DNA from 4 places in the Nonomuraea sp. NPDC049709 genome. Region 1 is predicted to be linked to each of the others. Evidence: riboswitches for the same ligand, from Rfam matches in the RefSeq annotation. Region 1 holds a riboswitch; each other region holds the start of a gene.
What was found. Region 1 has a riboswitch for cyclic di-AMP ahead of AB0J69_RS49865 (CHAP domain-containing protein). Riboswitches for the same ligand answer to the same signal wherever they lie in the genome.
Positions count from the first base shown of each region.

Region 1 (6,952 bases):
CCCGACCCGTCGCTCCAGGCGCATCCGCTGGCGGCCGCACCCGGGCCCCTGGACAACCCGCTCAAGGGCTTCGCCCGCTTCTACTGGCCAGGGGCCGACCAGAACACCGGCTACCCGCACTCCCTCACGTGGAGCTATTTCGGCCTGTCAGAGCTGATGACCGACCCGGCCGACTGCTCGAAGTACAACTGGTCGATCCTCGACAGCGCGCTGAACGAGATCGCGTCGTACGGCAACCAGGCCGCCGTGCGGTTCTACCTGGAGTATCCCGGCGGCTCCGGGACCCACCCGGCCAACGCCATCCCGCGCTGCTTCGACGGGCACGTCACGTACCGGACCAACACCTACTGGGGCACCACCAGCCCGGACTACGACAGCCCGTACCTGCTCGACGCACTGGGCGACTTCATCGCGGCCTTCGGCGCCCGGTACGACGGCGACCCCCGCATCGGGTTCATCCACCTGGGCCTGATCGGGCTGTGGGGCGAGTGGCACACCTGGCCGTTCGACACCGACACCAGCGGCGACACCCATCCGAACTTCATGCCGACCGACGCGCACGCCGCGCAGATCCTCCAGGCGTACGACAACGCGTTCAACCGGACCAAGCTGGAGATGCGCTACCCCGATTCGGCGGCCGGCGCGGGGACGAACCGGGACATCGGCTACCACGACGACTCCTTCTGCTACAAGGAAGGCTCCCCGCTGGCCGGCGTCACGCTGCCGCGGTCGCTCGGCGGGGCCAGTTACGCCCAGCTCGAACGGGCCCTCAGCCACGGCGCGGAGAACAAGTGGATCACGGCTTCGATGGGCGGCGAGGTCCGGCCCGAGATCCAGTCCTCGGCGTTCGCCTCCTGGCCCGGCGGCTCCGGGCAGGTCGACAACATGAAGGCGTGCATCGAGCTGGAGCACACCACCTGGAAGATCAACGAACAGAGCCAGAGTTACGCGGCCGGCGACCCGAACGTCGCGGCGGCCGTCCGCCTCATGGGGTACGACCTCACCGTCGACAACGCGTACTTCAAGGACACCGCGAGCGGCACCACGAACGTGGGCGTACGGATCAGGAACAACGGGGTGGCGCCGTTCTACTACCCGTGGACGGTCACCCTCGGCCTGAAGAACAGCGCCGGGACCGTGGTCAGGACCTTCGACACGTCCTGGGACCTCCGCACGGTCATGCCGCTCAAGATCCGCGCGTTCCCCGACTGGGGTGTGGGCCCGGACCCGACCTATCTGGACCACGGCTACCCGCAGTACTTCCAGACCGGCGTCAACCTCTCCGGCGTCCCCAACGGCGGCTACCAGTGGGTCCTCCGGGTGAAGAACCCGCTGGAGACCGTCTCCGCGAACGCCAAGAGGCTTCGCTTCGCCAACGCCACCCAGGGCGCCGACGGCTGGCTCGGCCTCGGCCCGGTCACCGTCGGCAGCGGCGGCGGCCAGGACACCACGGCGCCGACCGCGCTCACCGGGCTGACCTCCCCGTCACGCACCGCGAACTCGGTCACCCTGTCCTGGACGGCGGCCACGGACAACGTCGGCGTGGCCGGATACCGCATCTACCGCGGCACCACCCAGGCCGGGACGTCGGCGACGACCTCCTTCACCGAGACCGGGCTGAACCCCGCGACCTCCTACACCTACACCGTCAGGGCCTACGACGCCGCGGGCAACACCTCCGCCGCGTCGGCGCCGGTCACCGTCGTCACCCTCCCGGCGACGTCCGCGGGCCTGGTCGTGGACGACTTCGACGGCAACCCGGCGTACCCGTCCGCCGCCCGCAACGACCTCGGCAGGTGGACCGGCGGGAACTGCTTCCTCAACGGCGGCGGCTCCGGCGCCGTGTCCGGCGGGGCGCTCAGCCTGCGGTACGACAACTGCGGCTGGTTCGGCAGTGACGTGTACACCGACCTGTCCGCGTACACGCATCTCGTCGTCCGGATCAAGGGCGCGGCAGGGGGCGAGCAGGCCCACTTCCACCTCAGTCTCGGCGGGGCGACCAAGGCCTTCGGCGACTTCACGCTCGACGGCGGCGGCCATCCGGCCATCACCACCGCGTACAAGGACATCAGGCTTCCGATGTCCGCGAACGGGATCAACCGCGCGTCCCCCGGACAGCTCGCGATGGGCTTCTGGTACGGCGGCGACAGCACCGTCACCATCGACTCCCTCTCGTTCGAGTGACCCACCGGGAGGCCGGGATCGGGCTGCCGCTCCCGGCCTTCCGGGCCGCCCCGACCGTCTCAGCGGGCCGGCGTACCGTTCGCGGCGACGCGCTGCCCGGCCCCGCCCCGGCCTCGCTCGCCACCGCCCTGCTCTTCGGCTCTGCGGCGCTGGTTCCGCGGCGGGTGCCCCCCGGGCGGCAGGGAGGGCCTGACGCCGGTCAGGCGGCGCGCCTGCCCAGGTCGCGCAGCTGGTCGGGGGTCAGCGCGGAGACGTTCTGGTCGATGGGGGAGTCGGTGTACTGGTGGATGGTCCAGGACTTCCAGTCGGCGGGCGGGGTGAGCGCGCCCTTGGCCCTGCTGTAGTGGGCGACCCACAGGGGGTAGTCGGCCAGGCCCTTGCCGTACGTGTCGGCGAAGTTCCAGCCGCTGTAGAACATCGGGGTGATCCCGGTCCTGGCCTTCACGTGTGCCAGCCACGCCTTGGCCCAGGCGTTCACCTGGGCGACGGACCTGTCGTCGGTCGTCTCCAGGTCCAGGACCAGCAGGTCGCCGCCCTTGGCGGGCTGGGCGTTCACCACGGACAGGAAGTGCTCGGCCTCGGCGATGGGGTCGTTGCCGGGGTGGCCGAAGTGGTACGCGCCGCGCACGATGCCCTTGTCGCCCAGCTCACGCCAGTGACGGGCGAACGAGGCGTCGCGGAAGCCGGTGCCCTCGGTGGCCTTGATGATGCCGAACTGGGCGGGGCTGGCGGCCCAGTCGTACTGGGGCTCGTAGTTGGAGATGTCCAGGCCGTACGTGAGCTGCTGGGTCCTGTGCTGGGCTGCCTGCACGGTGGCGCCGTGATCGGTGGGCGAGGCGAGCACCGTACCGGTCGCGCCGGTGACGGCGGTGGTAGCGGCCAGGATCACGCCTCCGACGGCCAGTGCGAAGAGCTCGGCGGGGCGGCGGTTCCTGACGATCGCGGCGAGCTGAGGCTTGAGCATGGGGATGTCGACTCCTTCTTCCATGCCGCCTACCGGGTTAGCTGACGGGTTCGGGACTGGAAGTCGCCCCTACGGGCGCGGCTCGGGCCGGCGTCCGATTCACCCCGGAAAGTGGATCCCCGGCTCCGCGGGGTCGCGGATTCGGCGGGCGCGGCGGACCGCGCCCAGTAAAGGTACAGATCTCCCTAAAGTGGGAGCAAGTACGGCAAAGCGAAGGCCCATGTTCGTCGGCGGGAACCAGCCCGAAAAGCCGCGCCGGCAAGGGTTTCCGGGGCTGGGTAAAGTTTCCGGCGCCGCCCTGGTCGCCGCCCCGGAACGGCTGTGACTTGTGATACTCGTGATGCGACCGCTTTTGCCCTCCTAAACCCCGTCCACCATGCTGCTTGGGTAAAGAATTCTGTCGCGATCGCCTATGTCGCAGGGGATCCTGTTGCCTTTCCCAGGGCCCGGCTTGCATCTTTCTATGCGATTCGCTTACCTTTGAGGACTCAAGGCGTACGACCTGACGACAAGCACTTGTCGCGTGACGCCGTTCATTTGTCGAGACCGCGTCTCACCAGCACGTACGTGCAGGGATGTGTGACGCGGCCCGCCGAATCCGTGAATGCAGCGGAACCGGGGACCCACTTTTTTCTGGGGTGAATCGGCGCGCTCTGATCCGAGCGCACCGTAGGGCACTTCCACGCCCGAACCCGTCAGCTAACCCGGTAGGCGGCATGGAAGCGAGGAGCAATCCAAGTAATGGCCAAGTACACCCTTTCCCGTGCCCTGAAGCCCGCGAGCCTCACCCGGTTCGCCGTCGGGGCGGCCGTGGCGGCCGGTGCCGTTCTCGCCGCCGGTCCGGCCTTCGCCGCCGACGACTCCTCCCAGGCGCAGAAGTCCGCGGGTCAGGTGTCCGCGCAGTCGGTGCTGAAGGTCGCCGAGTCGCAGATCGGCGTGGCCGAGAACGCCGCGGGCGGTGGCACCCCGTTCCACAGCTGGTACATGTCCTCGCCCCGGGCGCAGGAGACCATCACCCGTGACGGCGGAAGTGTACGGGCCTACGCCAACGCTCCGTGGTGCGCCATGTTCGTCTCCTGGGTCGGCGAGAAGGCCGGCGTCCGCCCCACCATGGGCTGGGACGCCTACACCGTCACCTACGCCAAGTGGTTCCAGACCAACCAGCACTGGGGCACGATCGCCAAGCCCGGCGCCGTCGTCTTCTTCGACTGGAACGGCAAGAGCACCACGGGCATCGACCACGTGGGCCTGGTCAAGCAGGACAACGGCAACGGCACGATCACCACGATCGAGGGCAACACCGGCAACGGCAAGGTCGAGCAGCGCATCCGGCCCAAGTCCCAGGTCGTCGGCTACGGCTACCCCCAGTACAAGGCCTGATCCCAGGTAGGCCGCACGCTCCTTGCCAGGTGCGATGGCCAAGGGACACCGGGTGGTGCAGGAGAGATCCTGCGCCACCCGTTGTGTTTGCTCCGGGAGAGCCGGGCTACGCGTGCTGCCGATACCAGTCGAGCGTCGCGGCCCCCCTGCGGAGTGCGGGATGACGTCGGAGGTAGGGCAGACTCCTACCCGTGGACGCGACGGTACGGAAGATCATCCAGGACCTGAACGAGGCCGCGGCCCGGCACGACGCCGCCCAGCAGGACAGGCTGGACCGGTGGCGGGTCCTGGAGCCCGACGCCGGGGAGTTCCTCTGGTTCCTCGCCCAGAGCATCGATGCGCGCACCATCGTCGAGATCGGCACCTCCCGCGGCGTGTCCACGCTGTGGCTGGCCGACGCGGCCCGGGCGGCCGGCGGTCACGTCCTCAGCCTCGACACCGACGCCCAGGCCCAGGCCCACGCCCGGCGTACGACGGCCGAGGCGGGCCTGGCCGACCACGTGGAGTTCCGGGTCGCCGACGGCGGCGCCGTCCTCGCGGACCTGCCGGACGGGGCGGTGGACCTGCTCTTCCTCGACGCCGAACGCCCCGAGTACCCGTCCTGGTGGCCCCATCCGTACCGCGTCCTGCGCCGGGGCGGCATCCTCGTGGCCGACAACGCCCTGTCCCACCCCGAGGAGATCGCCCCCCTGCACGACCTGCTCCGGCAGGAGCCCGGCCTGACGGTCAGCACGATCAACGTCGGCAAGGGCGAACTGGTCGCGCTACGACGCTGAGGGTGCCGCGTACGTCCGCTCGTGCGTCAGAGGGCCAGTGCGGTCATGAAGGCCATGCTGGCCGCCATGCCGGCCGAGCACGCGTTCTGGCTGAGCGTCCTGCGGTCCGGGCTTCGCCCGGGGAGAAGGTGGAGGAGCCGGGCGCACGTCCAGGCCACCCCGATGACCAGGGCCACCGCGGTCAGCGATCCGCCTCCGTGGGAGTGCGCCGGTGAGGAGGCGCCGGCGGGCGTGGGGTCGTTGAACGCCGTCAGGACCAGGAGGAGGGACATGACCACGAAGTCCTGGATGTGGTGACCGGTTTCCGCGCGGCGGGAGGGGGAGCCGCAGAGCCAGCCGGCGGTCAGCAGGGCGAGCACCCCGGCGGGGAGGAACAGGCCGCCCAGGTGCCCGAGCGCCATGCCGAGCGCCATGACGACGTGCGGCCATCTCCTGGCGGGCCGGGCGAAGGGCAGCAGGGCCGGGGCCAGGGCCAGGGCGCAGCCGACCGCTATCCCCACCGTGTGGAGGACGGCATGCATCAGGAGGTCTCGCCCAAGAGGTACGCGCGGGTGTCCATGATGCACTCCTTGCCGTCGTCGGATGGTTACACCCCTCTGGACAGGACAGGTAGGCGAGCTGTGACAGGAATGCGCTCCCCGGGTGACCCCGACGCGTTCGGGGAGGGCCGCAGCGAGCGTCGCGGCCGGCCCTCCCCGTGCTCGGTGGCTTCCTGAGGCTCAGCGGTTGACGGCGCAGGCGTCCCTGTTGAGGGAGAACCGGCTCGGCAGGGACGTGTCGCCCGTGTGGCGGGCGAGGTAACCCATGGTGACGCTGCCGCCGGGGGCGATGGCGCCGTTGTGGGTGGCGTTGACCGCGGTGATCATGTCACCGCTCTGGGTGAGGTCGGTGTTCCAGTCAGAGATGACGGTCTGTCCCCGGGAGAGGGGGAACCTCAGCGTCCAGCCGTTGATCGGCGTGCTGCCGGTGTTGGTGATGGTGAGGTCGACGGTCATCCCGCCACCCCAGGTCTGCGTGGTGTACGCGATCCGGCAGGTCGGCTTGGCGTGTTCGAACGTGATGCGGTGCAGGCCGCCGGGAAGGTCGTTGACGACGTAGAGCTCGCCCTCCGGTGTCGCGCCGAACGCCGTGACCTGCGTGGGCGTCTGGCCGATCTCGGCCTGGTCGTAGCCGCCGGCACCGTTCGCGCGCAGCGCCCACACGGTGGAGTAGCAGTAGTCGGTGGCGATGTAGGTGCCGCCGACCAGGTGGGCGAACTGCTCGCCGTGGTACACCTGCCCGCCGATGACCGCGCAGCCGCCGGTGTGCGGGGAGTAGGTGAAGACGGGCTTGGTGTACGCGGCGCCGGAGCGGCACTGGGCCTGGTCGAACACCTCGAGCCCTTCGTAGCAGGACCAGCCGAGGTTCGCGCCCGCCTGCCGTCCGGCCGGGATGTGGTTGATCTCCTCCCATCTGCCCTGGCCGACGTCGGCGATCCACAGCGAGCCGTCCGCGGGGTCGACGGAGAAGCGCCAGGGGTTGCGCCCGCCGTACATCCAGATCTCTTCCCGGGCGCCCGCCACGCCGACGAACGGGTTGTCCTCCGGTACGCAGTAGGCCAGGTCGCCGCAGCTCCGGCTGACGTCCACGCGCAGGATCTTGCCCAGCA
Region 1 covers NZ_JBFANM010000081.1:6,932-13,883, forward strand. The annotation lists gene AB0J69_RS49855 (DUF4832 domain-containing protein) at 1-2,184, shown strand, start outside; gene AB0J69_RS49860 (GH25 family lysozyme) at 2,384-3,148, opposite strand; cyclic di-AMP (ydaO/yuaA leader) riboswitch at 3,161-3,305, opposite strand; cyclic di-AMP (ydaO/yuaA leader) riboswitch at 3,729-3,877, shown strand; gene AB0J69_RS49865 (CHAP domain-containing protein) at 3,890-4,528, shown strand; gene AB0J69_RS49870 (class I SAM-dependent methyltransferase) at 4,720-5,304, shown strand; gene AB0J69_RS49875 (hypothetical protein) at 5,331-5,825, opposite strand; gene AB0J69_RS49880 (PQQ-dependent sugar dehydrogenase) at 6,024-6,952, opposite strand, start outside.

Region 2 (6,952 bases), on a different contig from region 1:
AGCCGCAGCGCCGCCCGCCCGGCGAGGGACTCCTTCTTGTAGATCTCCGGGAAGCCGGGCGTGTCGACCAGGTCCTGGCCGGGGGCCACCTGCAGGCTGCCGGCCCCGCCCACGACGATCAGCCTGCGCACGCCGGAGGCACGCACGCCGTCGATGAGCGCGCGGTTGGCGGCGAGGAAGGGGGCCTCCGGCTCGGTGCCGTCGCGCGGCGGGGCGATGGCGGAGATGACGGCGTCATGGCCCTCGGCGAGCGTGGCGGCGTCACCGACGTCGCCCTTGACGGGACCCCTGCGGCTGACGCCGGTCACCTCGTGGCCGCGGGAGGCGAGTTCCGCGGCGATGCGCTGCCCGATCATGCCGGTCGCGCCAAAGAGAAGGATCTTCATGTCGCCAAGAGTATCCATCAGATACTGGTTACTTCATCGTGCTATAAGTACCTAATGGATACCGGCGATGTCTTCGACCCGAACTGTCCGACCAGGGTGGTTCTCGATCGGATCGGCGACAAATGGTCGGTCCTGGTGCTGCTCTGCCTCATCGGCGGGCCGATGCGCTTCACCCAGCTGAGGGCACGGATCGGCGGGGTCACGCCCAAGGTGCTGACCCAGACGCTGCGCGCCATGGAGCAGGACGGGCTCCTGACGCGGGAGGTGTTCGCCGAGGTGCCGCCGCGGGTGGAGTACACGCTGACGGACCTGGGCCGGTCGCTGCACGACCCGATCTCCGTGGTGGCCACGTGGGCGGAGCAGAACGTGAACGAGATTCTTCGTTGCCGCGAAAAGTATTCATAAAACGTACAGTTATCCGCAACGGAGTTGTTTTTCTACTTCGTGGCCGTATAAAAGCTCAACACCCGCGTTCGGCGGCCTCTCCGGTGTGATCCCACCCCCCTACGCTGTCCCCGTCCCAAGACGGCGAGGGAGGTCACGTGCTCGGAATCGACACCTGCCTGGCGGAGGTCATGTCCATACCGGGGGCGCTGGACGCCATGCTGGTGGACCACACGACCGGCATGGCGGTGGCCTTCAGCAGCGCGTCAGGTGTGGACGCCGACCGGTCGGCCGCCGCGCTGACCGAGGCCCTGCGCGCCACCAGCGACGGCCTGGCCCGCTCGTGCCCGGGCGAGGTCGTACGCATCGACGACATGCTCGTCACCACGGACAAGGGCCACCACCTGCTCCGGATGATGGAGACGGTGTTCGAGGGCCCTCTCGTCCTGTACGTCCGCCTTGACCTGGAGCGATCCAACCTGGCCCTGGCCAGGCACCGCCTGCAGACCATCTCCAGCCGCCTGACGACGTGACCCATGACGCGGGTCGACACACTCCTGGCCGGGCTCGCCCGCGAGCGCTCCACGGGCGCGCTCCGGGTCGGCCGGAACGGCACGATCTTCCTCGCGGACGGGCGCGTGACGTACATGGAGTGCGCCCAGGCCCCCAGCGTCGAGCGGCTGCTCGCCGCCAGGGGGCTGACGACGGAGGCGGCGCTGCGCGGGCTGCAGGCCGACGGCGGCTGCGAGCGGCTGCTCGCCGAGGGGCCGGTCACCGCGGGCGAGCTGCAGTACGCGGTGCTCGGCGGGGTCCTCGACGCGGCCTTCTTCCTGCTGCCGATCAGCGGGTCGCGGCCCAAGTTCCGCCCCGGGGAGCGGCACTGGCTGGGCGGGCAGTGGTTCTTCGACGTGCCGGGGCTGGTGCGGGAGTGCGCGCGCCGGCGGGCGCAGCTCGCCCAGGCCTGGCCGTCCGCCGACGTGGACAGCCTCCCGGTGCGGCCGCTGGGCCGGCTGCCGGGGCACGCGGTGACGCTGAGCCGGGTCCAGTGGGAGGTCCTCGTCCGGGCCGACCACAAGGCGACGCCCCTGGAGCTGGCCAAGCAGATCGGGCGGCCGGCGTACCCGGTGCTGCTGGCCGTCCGGCGGCTGGCGGCCTCGGGCCTGCTCGCCGCGCCGGACCCGGCCCCCGCTCACGGACTGCCCAAGCGCGGGCGGCAACCGGCCGCGGAGCGCCCGCCGCACGACCCCACGGCCGCGACCCTGCCGCTGGGACCGCCCGTGACCGGGAACCCGACCGACCTGGCACTGCTGATGCGGCTGAAGAAGGCGCTGGAGGAACTGTCGTGAGGTTCCCCTCACTCAGGAGGAGGCCACCGGTGGAGCTACGACAAGAGGTTCTGGAGGAGATGGCGCTCCTGCGTGAGCGCACCCCGGACGTGAACGGGAGCGTCGCCTGCACGGTGGACGGCCTGCCGATCGCCTGCGACCTCGAAGGAAAGACCGGCGAGCAGGCGGCGGCGCTGTCGGCGGCGCTGGTCGCGATGAGCAGGCGGATGCTGAGCATGACCGGCCAGGGGGCGTTCGAGGAGACGCTCGTCTCCGGCTCGGCCGGATTCGTGGCCTTCTACGCCGCCGGCCCCGCCATCGTCCTCACGGTCCTGGCCGGACCCGGCGCGAACGTCGGGCTGCTGCGGCTGGAGGGCAGGAAGACGGCCGCCGGAGTGGCCGCCGTCGCAGCACGGAAACACTGATCCAGCCCCGCTGAGAAGGAGGAGGAAGCATGGCCGGCATGGACGTCTCTCTCAAGGAGATGATGCAGATCGACGGCTCGATCGGAGCCGCGATCGTCGATCACGGCAGCGGCATGGCGCTGGGCACGCTCGGCGGCTCCAAGGACCTGGACCTGCAGGTCGCCGCGGCGGGCAACACGGAGGTGGTCAAGGCCAAACTCCGCACGATGGACTCGCTGGGCCTCAAGGACGCCATCGAGGACATCCTGATCACGCTGAGCGGGCAGTACCACATCATCCGCCCGATCACCGGGCGCGGCGGCAAGGGGTTGTTCCTCTACCTGGCGCTCGACCGCGGGCGCGCCAACCTGGCGCTGGCCCGGCACCAGCTCAAGGGCATCGAGGGGAAGCTGGAGATCTGACCGCCCTCATGGTGGCCCGCTCCCCGGCGGGGGGCGGGCCACCGGCGAGCGTCAGGCGGAGGTCAGCTTGGTGATCTCGGTGACGAAGTCGGGCCAGAGCGCGCGCGGCAGGTCGTGCCCCATCCCCGGGTACGTCACCAGCCGCGCCCCCGGGATGGCCGCCGCCGTCGCGCGGCCGCCGGCCACCGGGACCAGCGGGTCGGCCTCCCCGTGCAGCACCAGCGCGGGCACCGCCACCGAGGCCAGCAGCTCCGTACGGTCCCCCGACCCCATGATGGCGGCCAGTTGCCGGGCCGTGCCGGCCGGGTCGAAGCAGCGGTCATAGGCCAGCCCGGCCATCGCGGCGATCCGCTCCCGGTCCAGCTCGTAGCCGGGCGAGCCGATGACGGACCAGGTCTGCACGGCCTGCGCCAGCACCGCCTCGCGGTCGGCGGCCGGCCGGCCCATCAGGACCGCGGACGCGGCCTCCGTGGGCGGGGCGACGGAGGGACCGGGCGTGGACATGATCGAGGTCAGGGTCAGCACCCGCGCCGGATGCCGGATGGCCAGCGTCTGGGCGATCATCCCGCCCATCGAGGCTCCCACCACGTGGGCGGCCGGCCAGCCGAGGGCGTCCATGAGGCCCGCGGTGTCGTCGGCCAGGTCGTCCAGCAGGTACGGCGAGGGCGTGCCCATCGCGGGCACCCCCAGGTCGTGGAAGTGCGTCGACAGGCCGACGTCGCGGTTGTCGAACCGTACGACGTGATGTCCCTGCTCCGCGAGCAGCTCGCAGAGCCCTTCGTCCCATTGGATGAGCTGGGCGCCGAGCCCCATGATGAGGAGCAGGGGACGTCCCGACGGTGAGCCGAAGCTCTCGTAGGCGATTTCGATGCCGTTTGCGGCTACGCGCGTGGTCACGACGACCAGAATGACATTCTGGTACGCCCGCGTAAAGTCAGTGCTCGGCGGGAACGGGGCCCGAGAGGAGCACGCCGCCCTGCGACGAGGACTCCTCCGCCTGCGGCGGGGTGGCCGGGTTACGGTCACGCTCGGCCCAGGCGCCGGTCGAGAACGCGACCGGGTAGTTCTTCTTGCCCACGCCGTCGCCCCACTTGGTGATGACGTAGTCGACCTCGATGTGGCCCTGGCCGCCGACGCCGTCCACTCCCAGGGTGTCGGAGTTGAACTCGCCGCCGGTCAGCTCGGCGAACGTCTTGGCGTCGAGGTCGAGCATGATGCCGCGGTTGGAGGGAGCGCCGGGGCCGCGGTCACCCACGAAGAAGGGCATCTTCTTGCCCTTGTAGACCACGTAACCCTCGGTCAGCAGCGGCCAGCTCGGGCTGGCGGCCAGCCCCTTCTGCATGGGCTTGCCGCTGGCGGGCAGGCCGGTGTCGCCGGCGCGGCCGGAGGAGTCGTCCCAGAAGTACGACGCCGTGGTGGAGCCCTTGAGCAGGACCTTCTCGTCTGTGTCGGTGTCGGCGTGGGCGGGAGTGCCGACGATGGTCAGCGCTGCGATGGCGGAGGTGGTGAGGAGGGTGAGGGAACGCAGGCCAAATCGAGCAGACATGAAAAAGTGAAACCCTTCGCGAGGGGACAGGGAGTTGCGCTCACAGGGGGAGCACGCGCAGCGGAGCTAGAGCACCTGACGTTGCTGCGCGGAGCGCAAAATACGAGCCTTGAGGAAGGGGACCGCTCAGTGGGCGGTCGGCACGGCGCTGTCTGGGGGTACGACGCGGTGGTGCATGGGGTAATGTTTCCTCTCCATCACGCCTACCGGGTTAGCTGACGGGTTCGGGCGTGGAGATGCCCTACCGGCACGCGGCCGGATTCACCCCAGTGAGGTGGTTCCCCGGTTCCCGATGGTTCGGGATTCGGCGCCAACCGGTGGTCCATCTTGGGTAAGGACTAGGTCACCGGCTGGTAATGGCGATTACTCTAACTACCGATTCGGACAAACGCAAACGAATCGTATGAAAGAGTCGAAGATCTACCTACGAAGGTAAAGAGAAAGGGGGCACGGCATGCCGTACCCCCTGAGAAATCCAGCCTCAGCCGCCGCTCTTGCGCCTGAACGATCTCTTACTCGTAGCCGGACCGTGCGCCCCGTGGATCTTCGATGGGTCGACGCCCCTGCCACCGGCGCCTGAGCCCGCGGCCTGGTCGCGCTTGCGCTCCAGCGCCTCGCGGAACTTGCGCTTCATCTCGTCCTCGGGAGTTTCGCTGACTTCCGGCTCCGGTGTATCCGCCATGAGGACCTCCATGGTGTTGGGGACAATCACAGCTTCGCATGGAGCCGCTTATGACGCGAAACCGGCCTCAACCTTGTGTTGCGGCACGGACGGCGTCTCCAGCCGCTTGTTCGGCATGGCCACCAGCGCCACCAGGGCGATCACCGCCCCCACCACCCCCAGCGACGGGATGACCACGGCCGCCGCGGAGGCGTGCGCGGCGGCCATCCCGTGCGCGGGCGCGCTCGCGGCGACCTCCGCGGTGTAGAGGGTGCCGCCGACGGCCAGCGCCACCGAGCCGCCGATCTGCCGGAAGAAGGTCAGGTTGGCCGAGGCCACGCCGAGGTGCCGCGGCTCGACCGACTGCTGCGCCGCCACCGTCAGCCCGGACAGCATCGGGCCCATCCCCAGCCCCAGCGGCAACATCCACAGTGCCAGCGCCAGGCCGCCGGTGGCCGGCGTCAGGCCGAGGCACAGCACCGCGCCCGTGACCAGCAGGAACGGCGAGGCGACCAGCCACGGCTTGTACACCCTGGTCCTGGACATCAGCGCGCCCATCAGCACGCTGCCCGCCACCATGGCCAGCATCATCGGGTAGATCCGCAGCCCCGACTCGGTGGCGCTGACACCCAGCGCCTCCTGGAAGTAGCGCGGCAGGAAGACGACCCCGGCGTACATGGAGAACGCCGTGCAGAACGAGGTCAGGTTCACCAGCGTGTACGTGCGGTTGCCGAACAGGCCCATGGGCATGATCGGGCTCGCCGCCCGCCGCTCGACGGCCACGAACGCCGCCAGCAGCACCAGCGCGAGCAGGATCGGCCCGACCACGGCGGCGTCCGTCCACGTGTGGCCGTCCAGGCCCTTCTCGGTCAGCCCCAGCAGCAGCGTGCTGATGGCCACGGTGAAGACGGCGATGCCCGCGTAGTCGGGGCGCCCGCCGCCCGTTCCGGGCCGCCTCGGCAGGCGCAGCGCGACGATGGCGATCAGCACGGCCCCGAGGGGCACGTTCACGTAGAAGGACCAGCGCCAGCTCGCGTGGTCGGTGAACAACCCGCCCAGGAACGGCCCCGCCAGGTACGTCAGCCCCATCACCCCGCCGATCGCACCCTGCGCCCGGGCGCCGTTCGACCCCGGAGGGAACATCTCCATCATCAACGCGATCGACAGCGGCAGCAGCGCGCCCGCGCCGAGCCCCTGCACCGCGCGGAACACGATGAGCTGCACCATGTCCTGGGCCACCCCGCACAGCGCCGAGCCCAGCACGAACACCACCATGCCGATGAGCAGCAGCGGCTTCCTGCCGTGCTGGTCGGACAGCCTGCCGTAGAGCGGCACGGTCACCGTGGAGGTCAGCAGATAGGCGGTCACCACCCAGGTGTAGAGGCCGCTGCCGCCCAGCTCCGCCGTGATGCGGGGCAGCGCCGTGCCCACGATCGTCTGGTCCAGCATCGCCAGGAACATCCCGCCGAGCACGGCGAGGAGCACGAGCCCATTGCCCTGCGCCTTAGTGTCAGTTTTCACATGTGAGAACTTACATGTAACTTCTGACATGTCAAGCCTTCGATATGCTGGCCCTCATGTCCCTACGGATCGCGCTGCTCGGGTTGCTCTCTGCCGTCGGCCCCGCCAGCGGCTACGACCTGGCCAAGAAGTTCGAGCACTCGCTCAACCACGTCTGGCAGGCCGGGCACACGCAGATCTACCCGGAGCTGGTGAAGATGGCGGCCGACGGGCTCGTGCAGGTCGAGTCGGAGGGCGCGCGGGGGCGCAAGATCTACGCGATCACCCCGGAGGGGGCGCGGGAGCTGGACGGGTGGATGGGCG
Region 2 covers NZ_JBFANM010000009.1:123,659-130,610, reverse strand. The annotation lists gene AB0J69_RS11320 (NAD(P)H-binding protein) at 1-386, opposite strand, end outside; gene AB0J69_RS11315 (helix-turn-helix domain-containing protein) at 441-791, shown strand; gene AB0J69_RS11310 (roadblock/LC7 domain-containing protein) at 929-1,303, shown strand; gene AB0J69_RS11305 (hypothetical protein) at 1,307-2,116, shown strand; gene AB0J69_RS11300 (roadblock/LC7 domain-containing protein) at 2,146-2,520, shown strand; gene AB0J69_RS11295 (hypothetical protein) at 2,550-2,921, shown strand; gene AB0J69_RS11290 (alpha/beta hydrolase) at 2,973-3,818, opposite strand; gene AB0J69_RS11285 (hypothetical protein) at 3,856-4,467, opposite strand; cyclic di-AMP (ydaO/yuaA leader) riboswitch at 4,653-4,787, opposite strand; gene AB0J69_RS11280 (DUF5302 domain-containing protein) at 4,949-5,149, opposite strand; gene AB0J69_RS11275 (MDR family MFS transporter) at 5,198-6,649, opposite strand; gene AB0J69_RS11270 (PadR family transcriptional regulator) at 6,706-6,952, shown strand, end outside.
Region 2: linked by a shared signal. The riboswitch ahead of AB0J69_RS11285 (hypothetical protein) and the one ahead of AB0J69_RS49865 (CHAP domain-containing protein) in region 1 are both predicted to bind cyclic di-AMP.

Region 3 (6,952 bases), on a different contig from region 1:
GTTCCCAGCTGCTGCCCGCCCTCGCCGACGTGGACGCGCTGATCGTCCGCTCCGCCACGCAGGTCGACGCCGAGGCCATCGCCGCGGCGCCCAAGCTGCGCGTGGTCGCGCGCGCCGGCGTCGGCCTCGACAACGTCGACGTCGAGGCGGCCACCAAGGCCGGTGTCATGGTCGTCAACGCGCCGACCTCCAACATCACCAGCGCCGCCGAGCAGACCATCGCCCTCATCCTGGCCAGCGCCCGCAACACGGCACAGGCCCACGCCGCGCTGAAGAACGGGGAGTGGAAGCGCTCCAAGTACACCGGTGTCGAGCTCGACGAGAAGGTCATCGGCATCCTGGGCCTGGGCAAGATCGGCCAGCTCGTGGCGCAGCGGCTGCAGCCGTTCGGCGTCGAGCTGATCGCCTACGACCCCTATCTGCCGCCGGCCCGCGCCGCGCAGATGGGCGTCAAGCTGCTCAGCCTCGAAGAGGTGCTCAAGCAGGCCGACTTCATCACCGTTCACCTGCCCAAGTCCAAGGAGACGCTCGGGCTCATCGGCGACCGGGAGCTGCACCAGGTCAAGCCGTCCGTCCGGATCATCAACGTCGCGCGCGGCGGGATCGTGGACGAGGGCGCGCTCTACTCGGCGATCAAGGAGGGCCGGGTCGCGGGGGCCGGCCTGGACGTGTTCGCCAAGGAGCCGTGCACCGACAGCCCGCTGTTCGAGCTGGACCAGGTCGTCGCCACGCCGCACCTGGGCGCCTCCACGCACGAGGCCCAGGAGAAGGCCGGCACCCAGGTCGCGCGGAGCGTGAAGCTGGCGCTGGCGGGCGAGTTCGTGCCGGACGCCGTCAACGTCCAGGGCGGGGCGGTCGCCGAGGACGTCAAGCCGGGCCTGCCGCTGGCCGAGAAGCTCGGCCGGGTCTTCACCGCGCTGGCCGGCGAGGTCGCCACCAAGCTCGACGTCGAGGTGCGCGGCGAGATCGCCTCCCAGGACGTGCGGGTGATCGAGCTGGCCGCCCTCAAGGGCGTGTTCGCCGACGTGATCGAGGAGCAGGTCACCTACGTCAACGCCCCGCTGCTGGCCAAGGACCGCGGCATCACCGTCGAGCTGGTGACCAGCTCCGAGAGCCCCGACTGGCGCAACGTGGTGACCGTGCGCGGCGTGCTCGCCGACGGCCGTACGGTCTCGGTCTCCGGCACGCTCTCCGGGCCGCGCCAGATCACCAAGATCGTCGAGGTCAACGGCTACGAGATGGAGATCGAGCCGACAGCCCACCTGTGCTTCTACACCTACACCGACCGCCCCGGCATCGTCGGCGTGGTGGGCAGGCTGCTCGGCGAGTACAACATCAACATCGCCTCGATGCAGGTGGCCCGTGACGTCAAGGGCGGCAAGGCGCTCATCGCGCTGACCGTCGACTCCGCCATCCCCGCCGAGGTCGTCGAGCAGATCGGGGCCGAGATCGGCGCCGAGAGCGGCCGTTCGGTGGACCTGGAGGACTGACCTCCCACACCGGCCGAGGGGCCGTCACCCGTCTTGGGTGGCGGCCCTTTTGCGTCTCACGATGCGAGATAGTAGGACATCCAAGCAGCATGCTCGGGTACTGTGTCGAGTAATGCGCCAGGTTCTCGTACTCATTACCTGCCGCGGCGGGGCCTGTTAGGGCAGGTCGACGACCCGCCGCGGAGAGCGGCGTTGGCGTCGGCCACTAAGTCCCTTCGTCCGGTCCGTGACCCGGACCACGAGATCAGGCCCGGTCGGATTCGCGACCGGAGTCCGGCTTCCCCCTTCAGGAAATTCTGGAACGCGCCCGCGAGAAGAGATGGGTCCCATGTACGAGATGTATGCCTGGAACCGTGCCGAAGACCACGACGACGAGGCGGCCGAGGCCGTCCAGACCGCGCTGGACCGCCGCGACAACGGCGGCGCCCCTCAGAACTCCAGCCGGTAGCACACGGCCGTCCGCCTCATCGCCGGCAGGGCGCCGACGATCCAGGCCGAGATGCGGTGCGTGATCGACAGGCCGCCGCGCCCCCGGTCGGGTCGAGGTAGTAGAGCAGGCCCTCGGCGACCACCAGCGCGGGAGCGTCGCCGGGGACCCGCTCCAGCCACGCCAGATCGGTGACCGATGACCCGATCGTGGCGCAACCTGCGCGCCCGGGGAACAGCCTGCCGCGCAGTTCGATGACCTCCGGGTAGTCCACGTCGTACCAGCGGACCGACGGCGGCGGGTCCATCCGGTGGACGCGGGTGTCGAGCCCGCAGCCCAGGTGCAGCACGGTGGCCCCGGGGCGGGCGTCAAGGAACTCGCCGGCCCACCTGTCGATGAAGCGGGCCCTGAGCGCCACGGCCTTGGTACCGCCGGGTCCGATGCCCGCCTGGTGAAGTCGTGGCCGATCCGCCGCCACGCTACGCCTGGGGCAGGGGGTACGGAGACCTGCCGTTATGGATACGGAGAGTGCTGATAACGTCGCGCTCCGTATCCATTCCATGAGGAGGTCCCCCCATGCACGCTTCCCTGACCGCGATCCGCCGCGCCGCCGCCGTCGCCGTCCCCGCGCTGGCCACCGCGGCCCTGCTCGCCGCTCCCGCCCACGCGCAGGCGGCCGAGCTGACCATCACCAAGTACCACGGCGGTGTGGCCCAGCGCTGGGTCCTGACCTGCGACCCGGACGACGGCAACCACCCCGACCCGTTCGCCGGCTGCGACAGGCTGCGCGAGATCGGCGGTGACCTCGACCAGATCCGGTTCCGCCCGAACGTGCCGTGCCCGCGGATCTTCGACCCCGTCGAGGTCCAGATCCACGGTCATTTCCACGGCGAGCCGCTGGACCTCGCCGAGCAGTACCCGAACCCCTGCTTCGTGGAGCGCCTGGCCGCCCCGATCGTGCCCTGACGACCTGGAAGAGAGCCCCTGAGGCGACCTGAAAGAGAGCGGCCCCGGGCTCGCGGGGCCGCTCTCGGCTTCTCAGAGGGTGGCGGTGAGCGTGGCCGGGGCGGAGGACCGGCGCTGCTTCAGCACCTCGGTCCACTGGCGCACGCCCTTGGGATCCGGCCGGACCGCTCCCACGAACGCCTGTCTGCGCCAGGTCGAGAGCTTCTCCTCCTTCACGACGTCGCCCGTGCGCGGCGCATGCACCATGTAGCCGGGCTTCGAGATCATTCCCACGTGACCCAGGTTGCTGAAGAACACCAGGTCACCTGGCTTTAGATCGTTCCATGCGATTTTCCTGGAAAATGCCCCGTACTGTTCGCGGGCGGTGCGCGGCAGTTCGATGCCCGCGGCTTCGTAGGACCTGAGCATGAGCCCGGAGCAGTCGTACCCGCTCCTGCTGGTCCCGCCCCATACGTACGGGGTGCCGCGTTTGTCCATGGCGTAGTCGAGGGCGACCTTCCAGGCGGGCGTGGGGGCCTGCGCCTCCTGGATGCGCTTGATCTCGGCGCCGGTCAGGGTGGTGGTGTCTTTGTCCGTGGTGGCCCGGGCCTCGTCGGTGGCGGCCTGGGCGGCTGGGGTGGCCAGGATGAGCCCGGCGACACCGGCCGCCAGGGCAATGGCGATGCGAGACAGAACACTGTCCTTCCATGCGGCCGACCGGGTTAGCTGACGGGCTCGGGCCTGGAAGACGGCCCTACGGCGGTGCCGATTCGCCCCTGGGGGAAAGTTGGGTCCCCGGCTCCACGCAGCGGCTGCGTGGATTAGGCCCGACGGACTCTAACGAAACGGTCAAAAGGTCGCAAATGGCTCAAAACTGGACGTCCGAAAAATGAGATGATGTGTTCGTCAGACGAGACGAGCCGGTAAGGTACCGCCCATGGAGTCGCGTAACATCCGCTTGGCCGTCATCCCCGGGGATGGCATCGGCACCGAGGTCGTAACCGAAGGACTCAAGGTCCTGGAGGCCGTAGGCACGAAGATCGAGCCCACGCACTACGACCTGGGCGCCGCACGCTATCACCGCACCGGCGAGACGCTGCCGGACGCGGTGCTCGACGAGCTGCGCGGCTACGACGCGATCCTGCTCGGCGCCATCGGCGACCCCAGCGTGCCGCCGGGCATCCTCGAGCGCGACCTGCTGCTGCGGCTCCGGTTCGAGTTCGACCACTACGTCAACCTGCGGCCGGTCAAGCTGTTCCCCGGCGTCGAGACCCCGCTGGCCGACACGCCCGCCGAGGACATCGACATGATCGTCGTCCGCGAGGGCACCGAGGGCCTCTACGCGGGCACCGGTGGCACCATGCGGCGCGGCACGCCGCACGAGATCGCCACCCAGGAGTCGCTCAACACCGCCCACGGTGTCGAGCGCGTGGTGCGTTACGCGTTCGAGAAGGCCAAGTCGCGGCCGCGCAGAAAGCTGACCCTCGTCCACAAGACCAACGTCCTCACCTACGCCGGTGACCTGTGGCAGCGCACGGTCAACCGGGTGGCCGAGGAATACCCCGAGGTCACCACCGACTACAGCCACATCGACGCGGCCTCGATGTTCTTCGTCACCCAGCCGGAGCGCTTCGACGTGGTCGTCACCGACAACCTGTTCGGCGACATCATCACCGACCTCGGCGCGGCCGTCGCGGGCGGCATCGGCCTGGCCGCCAGCGGCAACATCAACCCTGAGCGGACCACGCCCAGCATGTTCGAGCCGGTCCACGGCAGCGCGCCCGACATCGCCGGCCAGGGCAAGGCCGACCCCACCGCGACCATCCTGTCCGTCGCCATGCTCCTCGACCACCTGGGCCTGCACGCCGAGGCGGCCAAGGTCGAGCAGGCGGTCGCCGACGACATCGTGGAGCGCCTCGCCGGCTGGGCCGGCCGCACCACGACCGAGATCGGCGACGACATCACCGCGCGAGTATCCGGCTAGGACCGCCTAGCCCCGAAGAAGCGCCTGGCGGTCCGAGAGGACTCGCCAGGCGCTTTTTCGCGTCCGCGTTCCGGCCGTGGAATGGGCTTATCACCCCCATTGGCCGCTTGCCATCCCATATGGCGAGACAATAGGAAGTACGGACTGCCCTCCCGGCCACGGCTGCTCACCGCCACCGGCTCGCAGATCCGCAGACAGTGGGCAGATTCCGGTAGATTTCGGTAGATCGCAGAGAGAAGGACCTCCGTCATGACCATCGCTCAGAAGCTCAGCTTCGACGTGCAGCTATCCGACCACGCTCGCACCGCGGCCGAGCGGGAGCAGGTACTGGCGAACCCCGGTTTCGGGCAGACCTTCACGGATCACATGATCTCGATCGACTACACCGAGGGGCAGGGCTGGCACGACGCCAGGCTCATGCCGTACGGGCCGCTCTCGCTCGACCCGGCAACCTCGGTCTTCCACTACGCGCAGGAGCTGTTCGAGGGCCTGAAGGCCTACCGCCAGATCAGCGGCTCGATCGTGACGTTCCGACCGTACGCGAACGCCTCCCGCTTCAACCGCTCGGCCCTGCGCATGGCCATGCCCGAGCTGCCCGAGGAGACGTTCGTCGACTCGCTGGAACTCCTCGTCGAGACCGACAAGGAGTGGGTGCCCACCACCGAGGGTCACAGCCTCTACCTGCGCCCCTTCATGATCGCCACCCAGGCGGGGCTCGGGGTCAACTACCCGTCGAAGACGTACAAGTACATGGTCATCGCCTCGCCGGCGGCCTCCTACTTCACCGGCGGGATCAAGCCCGTCTCCGTCTGGCTGTCCACCGAGTACACGCGGGCCGCCCCGGGCGGCACCGGCTTCGCCAAGTGCGGCGGCAACTACGCCGCGGCGTTCGTCGCGCAGCGGCAGGCGGTGGAGAACGGCTGCGACCAGGTGGTGTGGCTGGACGCGGGCGAGCACAAGTACGTCGAGGAGATGGGCGGGATGAACCTGTTCTTCGTCTTCGGCAACAAGCTCGTCACCCCGGAGCTCACCGGCACGCTGCTGCCCGGCATCACCAGGGACTCCATCCTGGAGCTGGCCGGCGACCTGGGCCTGGAGACCGAGGAGCGCCTCATCTCGGTGGACGAGTGGCAGTCCGCGTGCGAGTCGGGCGAGCTCACGGAGGTGTTCGCGTGCGGCACGGCCGCCGTGGTGACGCCGGTGGGCGTGGTGAAGGGCGCCGACCGCTCCTGGACCGTCGCCGACGGCACGCCCGGCCCGGTCACGATGCGGGTGCGCGAGGAGCTGGTGGGCATCCAGTACGGCGCCCGCCCCGACGCCCACAACTGGGTCCACAAGATCGTCTGATCGTGTTCCCCCGGGGCGGCGGGCCCGCCCCGAGGGCCCGCGCTAGTTCTTCCTGATCATCGTCATCCCGTCGGCCACGGGCAGCATCAGCACGCTCACCCGGGGATCCGCGATCACCAGGTCGTTGAACTGCCGTATCTCGACCGTCGTGGTCTCCTCGTGCGCCGGGTCGGCCACCCAGCCCCGGCGCAGCGTGTTGTCCGCCAGCAGCAGCCCGCCCGGCCGCAGCCGGTCCATCAGCAGCTCGTAGTAGGCGGGGTAGTTGCCCTTGTCGGCGTCGAGGAAGGCCAGGTCGACCGTCTGGTCGAAGGTGGCGAGCGTCTCCTTGGCGGGCCCGATCGTGAGCGTCACCCGGTCGGCCACCCCCGCCTCGTGCCAGTAGCGGCGGGCCACGGACGTCCACCGCTCGCTGATGTCGAAGCAGTGCAGGGTGCCGCCGGACAGCCCGCGGGCGATGCACACGGACGAGTATCCGGTGAACGTGCCCACCTCCACGACCACCTGGGGCGCCATGAGCTGCGTGATCATGGTGAGGAATCGGCCCTGGTCGGGGGAGATCTGCATGGCCGCGTTCTCGCCCGCGATCTCGGCCGTCTCCTTCTCCAGCTCCTCCAGCAGAGGGTCGGGCGGAGTGGTGTGCTCGAACACGTATCTCGCTACGGCAGGGTCAAGGAGGTATGCCTTCATGCGGCCATTGTTTCCCCTTCGGATAGGGTCTGCGCGATCGACGAGGTGAGAGTGGGCTGATGATGAAGCGGT
Region 3 covers NZ_JBFANM010000015.1:116,662-123,613, forward strand. The annotation lists gene serA (phosphoglycerate dehydrogenase) at 1-1,490, shown strand, start outside; gene AB0J69_RS17240 (class I SAM-dependent methyltransferase) at 1,955-2,479, opposite strand; gene AB0J69_RS17245 (SSI family serine proteinase inhibitor) at 2,494-2,883, shown strand; gene AB0J69_RS17250 (C40 family peptidase) at 2,956-3,360, opposite strand; cyclic di-AMP (ydaO/yuaA leader) riboswitch at 3,559-3,700, opposite strand; gene AB0J69_RS17255 (3-isopropylmalate dehydrogenase) at 3,800-4,846, shown strand; gene AB0J69_RS17260 (branched-chain amino acid aminotransferase) at 5,096-6,193, shown strand; gene AB0J69_RS17265 (O-methyltransferase) at 6,236-6,880, opposite strand; gene AB0J69_RS17270 (thioredoxin domain-containing protein) at 6,940-6,952, shown strand, end outside.
Region 3: linked by a shared signal. The riboswitch ahead of AB0J69_RS17250 (C40 family peptidase) and the one ahead of AB0J69_RS49865 (CHAP domain-containing protein) in region 1 are both predicted to bind cyclic di-AMP.

Region 4 (6,952 bases), on a different contig from region 1:
ACCAGAAGGCCGTGATGGCCGCCCTGGGCACCTCTGTGGTCGTGCACGAGGGCACCGAGATCGACCTCGGCATCGCCGAGTGGCCCCGCGTCACCCTCTACGACGCGGTCTCGCAGGCCGTGGGCGAGCACATCACCACCTCCACCACCCTGGAGGAGCTGCGCAAGCTGGCCGACCATCGCGAGATCCACTGGGACCCGAAGTGGGGCTCGGGCAAGCTCGTGCAGGAGCTGTTCGAGGCGCTCGTCGAGCACACGCTCGTCCAGCCCACGTTCGTCATGGACTACCCGCTGGAGACCTCGCCGCTGGCCCGCACCCACCGCGACGACCCGCTGCTGACGGAGAAGTGGGACCTCATCGGCTTCGGCACCGAGCTGGGCACCGGCTACTCCGAGCTCAACGACCCGATCGAGCAGCGCCGCCGCCTGGTCGAGCAGTCCCTCCTGGCCGCCGGGGGCGACCTGGAGGCGATGCAGCTCGACGAGGACTTCCTGCAGTCACTCGAATACGCGATGCCGCCGACGGGTGGCATGGGGGCGGGCATCGACCGGATGATCATGGCCTTCACCGGCCGCAACATCCGCGAGACCATCCTGTTCCCGCTGGTCAAGCCCACCCACTAGGGCCGGGGCAGGCGCACCGGCAGCGCGGCCAGGCCGCGCAGCACCACGTTCTCCTTGTACGGCGGCGCCGGGTCGGCCAGCTCCAGCTTGGGCGCCGCCGCGGCCAGGGCGGACAGCGCGATCTCGCCCTCCATCCTGGCCAGCGTGGCGCCGAGGCAGAAGTGGATGCCGAGCCCGAACGCGAGATGCCGGCCGGCCTCCCGGGTGACGTCGAAGCGGTCGGGATCGGGAAAGGCCGCCGGGTCGCGATTGGCCGCGCCTATCACCGCCATCACGAGGGTGCCCTTGGGCACCGGCACGCCGGCCAGCTCCACGTCCTCCATCGCGAGCCTGGAGGTGAGCTGGACCGGCGGGTCGTACCTGAGCACCTCCTCGACCACCTGCTTGGGCCGCTCCGCGGCGTGTGCCAGCAGGCCGTGCCGGGCCAGGTGCAACACCCCGTTGCCGATGAGGTTGACGGTGGTCTCGTGCCCGGCCACGAGCAGCAGCACGCAGGTGGCCAGCAGTTCGCCCTCGGTCAGCTCCCGCACTTGCGTCAGGGCGCTCAGGAGGTCGTCCCCGGGGCGCTCGCGCCTCATCGCGGAGAGCTCGCGGAAGTAGTCGCGAAACTCCCTTCTGGCACGCCCGGTTTCCGATACGAGGTCGTCTGTAAGCATCGGGTCAAGGCCGCGAGCCAGGATCTCGCTCCAGCCGCGGAAGCGCTCCTCGTCCTCCGGAGGCACCCCGAGCATCTCGCTGATGACCATGACCGGCAGCGGGTACGCCAGGCCGGACACGAGATCGGCCTCCTCGGGCAACCCGGCGACCAGCTCGGCGGTGATCGCCTCGATCCGCGGGCGGAGCCGTTCCAGCATGCGCGGGGTGAAGGCCCTGCTCACCAGGGCACGCAGCCTGGTGTGGTCGGGCGGGTCCAGCCACAGGAACGATTCAACGGGCTGACCTGGGTTGTTCCGGTTAGCCTCGGCGGAGCCGCGGCCGAAACGCGGGTCGCGCAGCAGCACCGTACAGAGCTCGTGGGTGGTGGCGACGAGCAGCCCGCCGCGCGTGCGGAAGAGAGGCCCGCGCGCGCTCATCTCGCGATAACGGGCGTACGGATCGCGCAGGAACCCTTTGTCGAACGGGTCGAAACCCAGGACGTCCGCCGCGCTCATCGACGCTGGATCCGGAGCTGGGGAGGGCTCGACGAGATCACTCATCGGGCGACGCACGGTGCCGACATATCGCGAGTACGTCACATATTTCGGATCATGTCAATAGTGCTCGTCAAGGGTGGAGATTGTCATGCTTGACGACCTTTCCAGGATGCGTTTACCGTCTGCGAGGAGCAACTTGGCCGGGTCGATCGGTCCAAGTTCTGCTGTTGGGGGGGAGGGCTCCCGATGGATGTGCTCACTGAAGGTGTTGAGCTGAGCCATGCGGACCTTGCGTTGCTGGCGGAGCTGGCCAAGGGGGTCACGGTCGACCGGGTGGGGAGACGACTGGATATCAGCGGGCGGACGGTACGCCGGAGGTTGCGAGGCATCTGCGACCGCATCGGCGTGGCCACGGCGATCGAGGCGGTGGCCTGGGCCGCCCGCCGCCAGTTGATCTAGCGACGGGCGGTGCCGGGGCTCAGTCAGCGATGCGTACGGCGCCGGCGAACGGCCGCCGGGCGATCGAGGCGATGCGGACGACGTCACCGGTCTGCGGCGCGTGCACCATCATGCCGCCGCCGAGGTAGATGCCCACGTGGTGCAGGTCGTTGTAGAAGAAGACCAGGTCACCCGGCCGCAGCTCCTCGCGCGAGATGTGCCTGCCGGCGGTCCACTGGCTGCCCGTGTAGTGCGGCAGGGAGATGCCCACCTGCTGGTAGGCCGCCATCACCAGGCCCGAGCAGTCGTAGGAGTTCGGGCCCTCGGCGCCCCAGACGTACGGCTTGAGCTGCTGCGTGAGCGCCCAGCGGGCGGCCTGCGCCGCCTTGCCGCCGCCGATGATCGGCAGGTTCACGCGCACCGCCCGCGTGCCGGGCCGTCCGGCCTCGCCCAGCGCCCGCTGGAACAGGTTGCTCTCGACCCTGGTGACCAGCTTCGTGATCTTGTCGCGCTTGGTGTCGAGCTCGGAGACCAGCTTCTGGACCTCCTCGATGCGCGTCTTGGCGCCAGCCCTGGCGCGCTCGGCGGCCTCCCTGGCCCTGGCGACCTGGTTGACCTCCTCGCCCTGCTGCTGTTCGAGCACGTATGTGGTGGCGGCGCGGTCGAGGAAGGTGTCGGGGTCCTCGGAGGTGGCGAACGCCAGCGCCTTGCCCAGACCACCGGTGATGTAGGCGTTCTCGGCGAGCAGGGCGGCCTTGGCGCGCTTGGCCTCGAGATCGGCCTCACTGGTCGCCAGCGTCTTCTGCGCGGCCTCAGAGGCCTTCTTGGCGGTCTTGAGCTTCTCCCGCTGGCCGTTGTACTCCTCGGACAGCGTCTCGATCTCCGTGTGCATCTTCTCGACCTGCTTGGCCAGGTCCTGGAGCGACGGTTTGGGGTCCGCGGACGCCGAACCGACGGGGATGGCTATCAGCAGCGCGGCGATTGTGACACTCACCACACCGAAGCGGCGCGGTCGCCGGGCCCGTTCCGGAGGGCGGGCGTGCTTGCCCGCCGCCTTCCCCCCACGGTTGAGCGTGAGCTCCACCAACCAGCTCCTCTCATAGACGCCTACCGGGTTAGCTGACGGGTTCGGGCCGGAGCAGCCCTACCGAATGATTCGGATTCACCCCAGTGGTGGCGTCGGGTGACGCCACCGGCGGGTCCCCGGCTCCCCTCGCGGGGATTGGGCGTGTCCCCCTCGTCGCGATACGCGGGGAACATCGTCGCAGGACACTAATGCACTCCGGGTTCGTGCTCAACCAGAACTGCCGAGTCTGTAGAGGTTTCACAACCGAAGGGTCACAAGGTGATCTCGTGCACGCTCGTGCAGAACCGACTTTATGTCCTGTTTGCCGTCGATGCGGCCGAATGCAGAGATCCGCGGGGTGCGTGCCTGCATGGCCACGGGATGTAACAGGATGAGCCCACAGATGGGAGTTAGGGCTGAGCCGTAATGACATCTGTACTCTGGAGAGCCATGGAGCAGGTGGCCGAACTGACAGTGCCCGAGACCGCGGTGGTGGTCCGGCGTGCCCGCACGCCCGACGTGCGGACGGTCAGGCGCCTGGTGGACACCTACGCGGGCGCGGGACCGCGGCTCCTGGAGAAGGCCACGGTGACCCTGTACGAGGACGTACAGGAGTTCTGGGTGGCCGAGCTGGGCGGACAGGTCGTCGGCTGCGGCGCACTCCACGTGCTCTGGGAGGACCTCGCCGAGGTCCGCACCGTTGCCGTGGACCCCGAGTGCCGGGGGATGGGCGTCGGCCATCGGATCGTCTCAGCTCTCATACAGCAGGCGAAGGATCTGGGTCTGCGGCGTGTATTCTGCCTGACTTTTGAGGTCGACTTCTTCGCGAGGCATGGCTTTCGCCCGATTCAGGGCACACCGGTCTCCCCTGAGGTGTACGCCGAACTGCTGGCCTCGTACGACGAGGGTGTGGCGGAGTTCCTCGACCTGGAACACGTCAAACCGAACACCCTGGGCAACACCCGCATGCTGCTCCATCTGACATCGGGTGACGCGGACCTTGACCAGATGGAAAGGTGATTGTTGATACCTATGTCGATACGTTGGGCAGCACAGGCATGTGTCCTGACACGTGCCACATGCGCACTCGAAGCGAGGTGACACGGTGAGCACCGGACAGCCGCCGTATCCACAGGACGAATCCGGCGAAAATTCTGCGCCTGCCACCCCCTACGGGCAGCAGAACACGGGCCGCCACCCCGGCGAGCCCGACCCCGACGTCACTGTGGTCGGCTACCGGGCGGACGATGCCTACGGGCAGCAGCCCCAGTACGGCCAGCAAGGCTATGGCCAGCAACAGGGCTACGGCCAGCAACCTCAGTACGGCCAGCAGCACGGCTACGGCCAGCAGCAGCCGCAATATGGCCAGCAGGGCTACGGACAGCAACAGCCGTCCCAGCCCGGCTACGGCCAGCAGGGCTATGACCAGCAGCAGGGTTACGGTCAGCAGCAGCAGCAGCAGCCGTCCCAGCCTGACTACGGTCAGCAGGGTTACGGCCAGCAGCAGGGTTACGGTCAGCAGCCGCAGTCGGGCCAGCAGCCGCAGTACGGTCAGCAGCAGGGTTACGGTCAGCAGGGTTACGGGCAGCAGCAGCCGTCCCAGCCCGACTACGGTCAGCAGCAGGGCTACGGCCAGCAGCAACAGCCGTCCCAGCCGTCCCAGCCGGACTATGGCCAGCAGGGCTACGGCCAGCAGCCGTCCCAGCCTGACTACGGCCAGCAGCACGGCTACGGTCAGCAGCCGCAGTCGGGCCAGCAGCCGCAGTACGGTCAGCAGCAGGGGTACGGCCAGCAGGGTTACGGGCAGCAGCAGCCGTCCCAGCCCGACTACGGTCAGCAGGGCTACGGCCAGCAGCCCGGCTACGGGCAGCAGCCCCAGTCCCAGCCTGACTACGGTCAGCAGCAGGGCTACGGGCAGCAGCAGTCCCAGCCCGGCTACGCCCAGCCCGGCTACGGCCAGCAGCAGTACGGTGACCAGCAGCAGTACGGCCAGGCCTACGGGCAGCAGCCCCAGGCCTACGGTCAGGGCGGTTACGGGCAGCAGCCCGGTTACGGCCAGCCCTACGGCCAGCCGGTCGGCGTCCAGCCGCCCGGGGCGCCGGCGCCGCTGGCGGAGTGGTGGCAGCGGCTGGTGGCCAGGATCATCGACGGTGTCATCTTCGGCATCGTGCTTTTCCTGGTGCAGCTGGTCCTCACCCCGCTGTATCCCTCCTACAGCTCGATCACCGGGATCACCAGCGGCCTCACCTTCGGGCTCCTGTACTACCTCGTGGTCTCGATCGTCGCGACCCTGATCTACGTCGCCTACGACTTCCTCCTGGTCAAGATGAAGGGCCAGACGGTCGGCAAGATGGTGATGGGCATCAAGGTCGTCCAGATCGGCGGGCACGTGCAGCCGGAGGGCCTGCCGACCGACGTGTCGCTCAAGCGGGCGCTCGTGACGGTGGGCGGCTACATCCTCTACTGGGTGCCTCTGCTCGGCCCCCTGCTCGCCGCGGTGATCTACGCCCTCAACGGCGCATCGCAGCTCTGGGACAAGCCGCTGCACCTGACCTTCGCGGACAAGTTCGCGAAGACCGTGGTGGTGAAGATCAAGTAGTCCTCTGCACACACAAAAACAGGGGCCGGCTTCCCGCCGGCCCCTGTGTTTTGTCCACGTGCCCGTACCAGAATGGAGATCCAAGCCGCCGATGACGCGAGGTGGGAAGTTATGGCCGGGACGGTCCCGCGGCCGGACGCGCCGCCCGCGGAATGGTGGGAACGGCTGGCCGCCCGGCTGATTGAAGCACTCGTCTTCGGGGTCTTCTATTACATTCTGTTCATCGCGCTGTGGGGCATCTTCCGAACTGTCGGGATGATGGAGGTGTTCGAGGGGCGGCTCCCGGGCGTGTTCGCGTGGCTGGTGGCCGGGCTGGGTTATGCGGGCTACGACTGGTGGGCGCATTCCCGGTACGGGCGGACGTTCGGTAAGGCGATCATGAAGATTCGCCTGGCGCCGGGTGACCTGCCGTCCCGCGCACTGCTCAAACGAGCCATGGTCTATCCCGCCCCCGTGATGCTGATGGGCATTCCGGTCGCCAATCTGCTGGCGGGAATGTTGCTCTTCGGCGTCGGGCTGCTCATCCTGATCGACAAGCCGCTGGAGCGGGGTCCGCACGACCGGCTGGCCGGTACGCGGGTGGTAAAAGATCTTCGCTGAGCCATCCGTACCTGGGCAGATGCCTGGCGGGTGCCTTTTCGCAAAATTTTCGCTTGATCCGGTAAGGAGCCTGGAGAGACTGGCATTAGGCTATGGGGCGTCCGGGTTGCCGGATGTTGGCGCCCCTGCGACGCGCAGGGCATCTGTGTGCCGCTATGGTCGGGTGCGGGCGGTAGTCGCCTGCGCTGTCATGAGGAGCCGGGCTCACCGGCCGCGCTCCCAGCGCATAATGCGCCCCCGAAACCCCGCTAGCCGTGGAGGCGAGGACGAATGGAAGCCCTTACAGACGTATTGTCAGCGCTCATCCCCCCTGTGGTGGTGGGCGGCGCCTTCATCTTTGGCGTAGTGAAGTTGGTCCGGTCGGAGGCCCTGGGAGGCCGTCGAAACCGCGAGGATCAGCCCGAGAGCCAGAACTGATCGGCTAGTCAGCCGAATCCCCGTAGCGCTGAATTGTCTCCACGCCTTTCCGGGTATATGTTTGGGCAGGCGAATG
Region 4 covers NZ_JBFANM010000010.1:3,109-10,060, reverse strand. The annotation lists gene lysX (bifunctional lysylphosphatidylglycerol synthetase/lysine--tRNA ligase LysX) at 1-623, shown strand, start outside; gene AB0J69_RS11855 (cytochrome P450) at 620-1,774, opposite strand; gene AB0J69_RS11850 (LuxR C-terminal-related transcriptional regulator) at 2,003-2,215, shown strand; gene AB0J69_RS11845 (NlpC/P60 family protein) at 2,235-3,188, opposite strand; cyclic di-AMP (ydaO/yuaA leader) riboswitch at 3,284-3,433, opposite strand; gene AB0J69_RS11840 (amino-acid N-acetyltransferase) at 3,711-4,280, shown strand; gene AB0J69_RS11835 (RDD family protein) at 4,366-5,859, shown strand; gene AB0J69_RS11830 (RDD family protein) at 5,971-6,459, shown strand.
Region 4: linked by a shared signal. The riboswitch ahead of AB0J69_RS11845 (NlpC/P60 family protein) and the one ahead of AB0J69_RS49865 (CHAP domain-containing protein) in region 1 are both predicted to bind cyclic di-AMP.